2 linked regions of the Pyxidicoccus trucidator genome follow. The protein of the gene in region 2 interacts with the protein of the main gene of each other region in a pairwise test. Links are inferred from orthologs where the notes say so. Each region holds a gene or a part of one and is shown on either strand. Other genes may lie near its edges.

What was found.
Region 1: the proteins of dnaB (region 2) and dnaA interact in binary tests that used the Escherichia coli proteins (3 or more experiments, as listed by UniProt). The link is inferred for Pyxidicoccus trucidator from one-to-one orthologs.

Annotation. Positions count from the first base shown.
Region 1 is NZ_JAAIXZ010000019.1:232,685-235,901, reverse strand. What follows is about bases 85-2,989. They hold dnaA (chromosomal replication initiator protein DnaA), read right to left. Parts: upstream 2,261-2,989; coding sequence 908-2,260; downstream 85-907. Other genes in these bases: G4D85_RS38985 (imm11 family protein), read right to left, coding at 2,756-2,989; G4D85_RS38995 (HEAT repeat domain-containing protein), read right to left, coding at 85-601. In the rest of the region: more of G4D85_RS38995, read right to left, coding at 1-84; more of G4D85_RS38985, read right to left, coding at 2,990-3,217. UniProt on the Escherichia coli protein: Plays an essential in the initiation and regulation of chromosomal replication. Binds in an ATP-dependent fashion to the origin of replication (oriC) to initiate formation of the DNA replication initiation complex once per cell cycle.
Region 2 is NZ_JAAIXZ010000005.1:525,485-528,714, forward strand. What follows is about bases 197-3,114. They hold dnaB (replicative DNA helicase), read right to left. Parts: upstream 2,381-3,114; coding sequence 1,013-2,380; downstream 197-1,012. Other genes in these bases: G4D85_RS18010 (gamma-glutamyl-gamma-aminobutyrate hydrolase family protein), read left to right, coding at 197-273; thiD (bifunctional hydroxymethylpyrimidine kinase/phosphomethylpyrimidine kinase), read left to right, coding at 270-1,004; G4D85_RS18025 (LytR/AlgR family response regulator transcription factor), read right to left, coding at 2,480-3,114. In the rest of the region: more of G4D85_RS18010, read left to right, coding at 1-196; more of G4D85_RS18025, read right to left, coding at 3,115-3,230. UniProt on the Escherichia coli protein: The main replicative DNA helicase, it participates in initiation and elongation during chromosome replication. Travels ahead of the DNA replisome, separating dsDNA into templates for DNA synthesis.

The sequences.
Region 1 (3,217 bases), on a different replicon or contig from region 2:
CCTTCACGTGGCCGTCCGCGAAGAGCGTGAAGGCCAGGTGCCCCTTCAGGCGGGGTACGGGCGCCGGAGTGCGCGAGCCAGGAGCCGCCACCCGCAGGTAGCGCCGCTTCGTCTTCGTGTACGAGTTCGCGCTGCCCCCAGCGAGGTACTCCGACTCGAAGTCACCCGTGGTGTCCGTCTCCTCGGTGCTCCACTGGGCGCCCTCCTCCGCCACGAACTGCATCGCCGCCAGCAGCGAGCGCACGAAGCGCCGCGTCGGTCCGTCCTGCGCCGGGTCGAAGTGCACCGCCAGCACCCTGCCCCGAGCGTCCTGCGCCACGTACACGGGGCGCTCGAACATGGCCTGGAGTCCTCTCCGGGCCTCGGCGCTCATCACCACCGGCGTCTCCTCCGTCTCCGCCTCCACCCGCAAGGGGACGAGCTGCCCCTGGAACAGGTGGTGTCCGCCCTCGCTCCCCAGGTACGTGAGGGCGAGCTCGCCACCCCAGCCGGTGTGCACTGTCTTCCGGCCCGTCTCCGTGTCCTCGGTCGTCCGCGTGTCCAGGTCGAACGTGTAGCGGTGGCGCTGGCCCGGGGTGAGCACGCGCTGCGTGCCCTTCACTCCCTGCCGGACGACTCCTTCACCCGGAGGCACTCGGAGTCGTGGTGTCCCTGGAGTGGAAGGCCCTGTGAGTCCGTTCGTTCCGTCACTCGCGCGCCAAATGCCCCCGGCCGCCAGGATGGCGAGCAACAACAGCAGGTTCTTCGCGCGAGGGGTCACGACACACGGAATACGTGCGCCCGATACATTCCTGGTCGTACCTGCCCCGCATCCGGGTGACGGAGGGAGTAGGGCCTTCCGGACTCTGAGGGGAACCCGTTACACCGGACGTGCTGCGTCATGGCCCGGCGCTTCGGGTGCGGAGGCTCAGCTCCCGCCGAGCTTCAGCTCCAACTCAGCCAGCTCGCGCTGCACGACCGTGTCGGTGTCGCGGAGGCCCTCCACCTTGCGCACGGCGGAGATGACGGTGGAGTGGTCCTTGCCGAAGCGCGCGCCAATCTCCGGGAAGGAGCTCTTCGTCAGCTTGCGGCTGAGGTACATGGCCACCTGCCGCGCGTGGGCCAGGGCCTTGTGACGCCGGTCCTCCTTCAGCGCCTCCACCGTCACCTTGTAGAAGCGGGCGACTTCACGCTGGATGGCCTCGATGTCCACCGAGCGCTGCGCCGGAAGGATGTCGCGCAGCACTTCCGACGCGAACTCCTCCGTCACCTGCTGGCGCGTCAGGCTGTGCACCGCCGACAGCTTCACCAGCGCACCCTCCAGCTCGCGCACGTTCTTCTGGATGTGCTTGGCGATGAAGTGCGCCACCGAGTCCGGCAGGTCCAGCCCCTCCGCCACCGCCTTCTTCTGGAGGATGGCCACCCGCGTCTCATAGGAGGGCTCGCGGATGTCCGTCAGCAACCCCATGGTGAAGCGGCTGCGCAGCCGCTCCTCCAGGCCGGGAATCTCCGCCGGCACCGTGTCGCTGGTGAGGACAATCGCCTTGCCCATCTCGTAGAGCGTGTTGAAGGTGTAGAAGAACTCCTTCTGCGTCTCCTCGCGCTTGCCGAGGAACTGGATGTCGTCGATGAGGAGCACGTCGCACTCCTCACGGAACTTCCGCCGGAAGTCCCCCATCCGGTGCTCGCGGACGCTCTCCACGTACTCGTTGGTGAACTGCTCGCTGGAGAGGAAGACGACGCGCTGCGACGGGTCCCTCTCCCAGATGTGGTTGCCCACCGCCTGGAGCAGGTGCGTCTTCCCCAGGCCCGTGCCGCCATAGATGTAGAGCGGGTTGTAGGCGTGGCCCGGCTTGTCGGACACCGCCATGGCCGCGGCGGCGGGGAGCTGGTTGCTGTCCGCCACCACGAAGGTGTCGAAGGTGAAGCGCGAGTTCAGCCGCCCCGGGCGCGTCGAGCTCGCCTTGACTGTCGGTGTGGGTGGGAAGTGGGGGTCGGGCTCCAGACCCTCCACCACCTCATAGGCGATGGTGACGAGCCCCTCGCCCTGCCGCGCCAGCTGTGCATCCAGCATGGGGCGGTAGTGATCATCCACCCAGTCACGGAAGAAGCGGTCCGGGACGCCCATGACGAGGGCCCCCTCGCGGATCTCCAGCGGGCGCATCCGCTCCAGCCACCTCAGGGCATAGTCGAACTTGTCCCGGCGGATCTGTTCGAGCATCCGAGTCCAGATAATTCCGGCACTTGGAAGCGGAGATGTAGCGTGAGCGAGGGCGTTCAAGTGTGTCTCGACCGTGCAAAGCGGGGGGCCTGCGAGCGTTCGGCCGTGCTAACAGACGCTCACAAGTCGATCAAGGAACCGGCCCAACGCGGCGGATCTCCACGTGCTTTTCCGGACGTGGGTGATCGGCAACGGGCATGCCGACCCGCCACGGTAGTAGCCACTCACGCCCCTCCCCCCAAGCGCTGGGGGGCGGATCATCCACCCGGACTCGCGGTACGGGTCGCAAAAGGACCAGGCCCCCGCTGTCTCCCCGCCCGCCCCCCGGGTCGGCGGGCCTGGAAGGCCACAACGTCCTTTCACCCCGAAGCGTGTTCCTGCGTGTTCCGGGGCAAGCCGAGCACCGATTCCGGGCCAAGGTGAGCAACGACTCCGGAGCATGGTGAGCAGCCATTCCGGGGGTGCCGAGCAGGCATTCCGGGCATTTCGAGCACCGATTCCGGGGATGCCGAGCAGGCATTTCGGTGAAGCCGAGCACCCGGCGGATGAGGTGGGCTACACCTCCGTGAACTTCGCGCCCGTGAGCTTCGCGCGCTCCAGGGCCGCCTTGATGTCCTCGGAAACGATGAGGGCAACATCCCAGCCCCAGGTGCGGAACACCTTGGCGCCGCCCACCTTGGTGCGGTCGATTCGCATGCCAGCCACGGAGCGATACTTGCCGAGCTTGTCCGGCCGCTCGTCCTCCGGCTTCCAGTACAGCACCTCGCGGGACGCCTTGTCGTCGATGCAGCGGACGAGCTTCGTGGCCACGAGGATGAGGTACTGGTCCGGATGGCCCTTGAGGTCCACGGGGATGAGCTGCACGTCGTTGGGAGCCAGCTCCGCGAAGATGGACGCCACCCTGACGTGGACGATGGGAGTTGCGCCCACGCCCGCCGTGGAGAAGTCCAACGGTCTGCCTGGCTCGTCGATGGGGATGGTCAGATGACCTTCGGCCCGGATGGGTCGCCCGGTCGT
Region 2 (3,230 bases):
GTGGACGTGAAGAACGGCACGCTGCTGGCGGAGGCGGTGGGGCACGGCCAGCTGATGGTCAACTCCACGCACCACCAGGCGGTGCGGGTCGCGGGCAAGGACTCGGTGGTGTGCGCGGTGGCGCCGGACGGCGTGGTGGAGGCGATTGAGTCCACCGTGCATGGCTTCGCGGTGGGCGTGCAGTGGCACCCCGAGTACATGGCCACCAGCATTCCCGTGCACCTGGGCCTGTACAAGTCCTTCATCCAGAAGGCGCGCGAGCACCGGCGGTGATTCCCCGCGTCCTCCTGCTGGCCGGGCATGAGCCCACGGGGAGGGCGGGGTTGCTGGCGGACGTGTCGGCCGTGCTGGCGCGGGGTGGCCAGCCGGTGGCGGTGCCCATGGCGCAGACGGCGCAGGGCACGCGGACGTTCACCTGGGTGGCCGCCGCGCCGCGCATGCTTTCCGCGCAGGTGGCCGCCGCGCGCGAGCTGGGCCCGCTGCACGCGGTGAAGTGGGGCATGGTGCCGGGGCCCGCGCAGCTGTCCGCCGCGCGCGTGGCACTGGAGGGCTCGGACGCGTGGTGGGTGGTGGACCCGGTGGTGCGCACCTCGCGGGGGCAGCCGCTGTCGCGCCTGTCCGCGCGGGGCTACCTGGCGCTGGCGGGCCCGCGCGTGGTGCTCACGCCCAACCTGGACGAGGCGGGCTGGCTGCTGCGCCGGCCCGCGCCCCGCTCGGTGGAGGAGGCCGTGGAGTCCGCCGCCGCGCTGGCGCGGTACGGCTTCGCCGCGGTGTTGGTGAAGGGCGGGCACCTGCCGGACGTGGAGGGGCTCGCGGACGTGCTGGCCACACCGGAGCGCGTGCGGGTGCTGCGCGGTGAGTGGCTGGAGCGCGCGCCCGGACGCCGTGGCACCGGGTGCCGGCTGGCGTCCGCGCTGGCCACGGAGCTGGGGCGGGGCCGCACGCTGGAGGCCTCGGTGCGCGCGGCCCGGGGCCTGGTGGTGCGCTACCTGCGCGCCGCGTAGCGGACCGGCTACTCGCCGCGGGAGCGGCTCTCGAAGCGGGTGTATTCCGAGAGGAACACCAGGTCGACGGAGCCCACGGGGCCGTTACGCTGCTTGGCGACGATGAGCTCCACCGGGATGACGGTGCTGGAGGGCGGAGCCGCGCCGTCCGGGCCGCCTTCGTCCGTATCCTCACGGTGGATGAACATCACCACGTCGGCGTCCTGCTCGATGGAGCCGGACTCACGAAGGTCGGACAGCATGGGCTTGCCGCCCTTGCGCTCCTCCACCTTACGGTTGAGCTGGCTGAGCGCGATGATGGGCACCTCCAGCTCCTTGGCCAGCTGCTTGAGCGCGCGGGAGATTTCCGCGACTTCCAACTGGCGGCTCTCCACCTTGCCCTTCTGGTGCATGAGCTGGAGGTAGTCGATGACCAGCAGCGACAGCCGGGGGTCCTTCTGCTTCACGCGCCGCGCCTTGGCGCGCAGGTCGAACGGGGACAAGCCACCGGAGTCGTCGATGTAGATGGGGGCGTTGTAGAGCGCGCCCGCCATCTCCTGGAACTTCTCCTCGTCGTGCGGCGACAGCCGGCCGCCGCGCAGCTTCTTCATGTCCACGCGCGCGGTGGAGGCCAGCAGACGCATGAGCAGCTGGTCCGCGGGCATTTCCAGGCTGAAGATGCCGACGGCCTTGTTCTCCTTCAGCGCCGCGTGCACGGCGATGTTCATCGCGAGGGACGTCTTGCCGATGCCCGGCCGCGCCGCGAGGATGATGAGCTCGCCCGCGTGCAGGCCGGTGAGCTGGTTGTCCAGGTCGATGTAGCCGGTGGACAGGCCCGTGATGCCCGTGGCCGCGGCCTTCATCTTGTCGAGCAGGTCGAGCGTCTGCTCCATCAGCTCGCTGACCGGGCGCAGGTCGCCCTCGCGCTTCTTCTCCGCGAGGAGGAACACCTTGCGCTCGGCCTCGTCGAGCAGCACTTCCAGCTCGCCCGTCTCCGAGCTGGCGAGCTCTTGAATCTCCCGGCCCACGTTGGCCAGGCGCCGGCGCAGGGCCTGGTCCTTGACGATCTGCGCGTACTGGACGGCGTTGGACGCCAGCGGCACCACCTGGTCCAGCCGCATCAGGTACGCGGGGCCGCCCACGGCGACGAGCTGGCCGAGGACCTTCAGCTCCTCGGCCAGGGTCAGGTGGTCGACCTGCTTGGACTGGCCGTCCAGCTTGAGCATCGCCGCGAAGATCTGCGCGTGCGCGGGGCTGGAGAAGTCGTCCGGGAAGACCACCTCACCCACGGCGGCGATGAGGGTGTTGTCCGCGAGCACGGCGCCCAGCACCGCTCGCTCCGCGGCCAGGTCCTCGTGAACCCGCCGGCCTTCTCTGATGTCGAGGACGTTATCCATGGCTGCCTGCCCACTCTACAGGCGGGCCTGACATCTCCAAATTCCCGCCACAGACCTGTAGCACCGGGTGGGTGGAGGGGGGCGACCCTACCCCCTGACTCACCCCTCCAGGCCCCACTTCTGGAGGAAGGCTTCACGCCAGGTGCGGCTGAGCACCACGGTGGTGCCGTTCTTGAGGACGAGGATGCCGTCCCCGTGCGTCCAGGGCTCCAGCCGCGCCACGGCGTCCAGGTTGATGATGTCGCCGCGGTGCACGCGCACGAAGCGCGCGGCGTCCAACCGATCTTCCAGGGCGCGGAGGCTCTGCCGGACCAGGTGCTCGCCCTGGTCGGTGTAGAGGCGCACGTACTTGTCCTCCGAGGACAGGCGCCAGACGGTGTCCAGGCGCAGCGGCACCCAGGCCTCGCCCACCTTCACCACCAGCCGCTCCAGCGGGCGCGCGGGCTGGGCGCGGGACAGGTCTTCCAGCAGCGACTGGAGGCGGCCTGTCTCGGGCTGTCCGCCGATCAGCAGCGCGTGGGCCTTGTCGAGCGCCCTGCCGAAGCGGTCCGCGTCGTAGGGCTTGAGGAGGTAGTCCACCGCGTGCGCGTCGAAGGCCCGGAGGGCGAAGGCGTCGTAGGCGGTGGAGAAGATGACGGCGGGGCAGTCCTCCGGGCCGAGCGCCTCCAGCACCTCGAAGCCGGTGAGCCCCGGCATCTGCACGTCGAGCACCAGCAGGTCCGGGCGCAGGGCTCCCACGCGCGAGAGGGCTTCCGTTCCGTCCGCTGCCTCGCCCGCGAGGACGAAGCGCGCGTCGTCCGCCAGCAGGCGCTTCACCTTTGCCCGCGCGGGGGCCTCGTCGTCCACGACC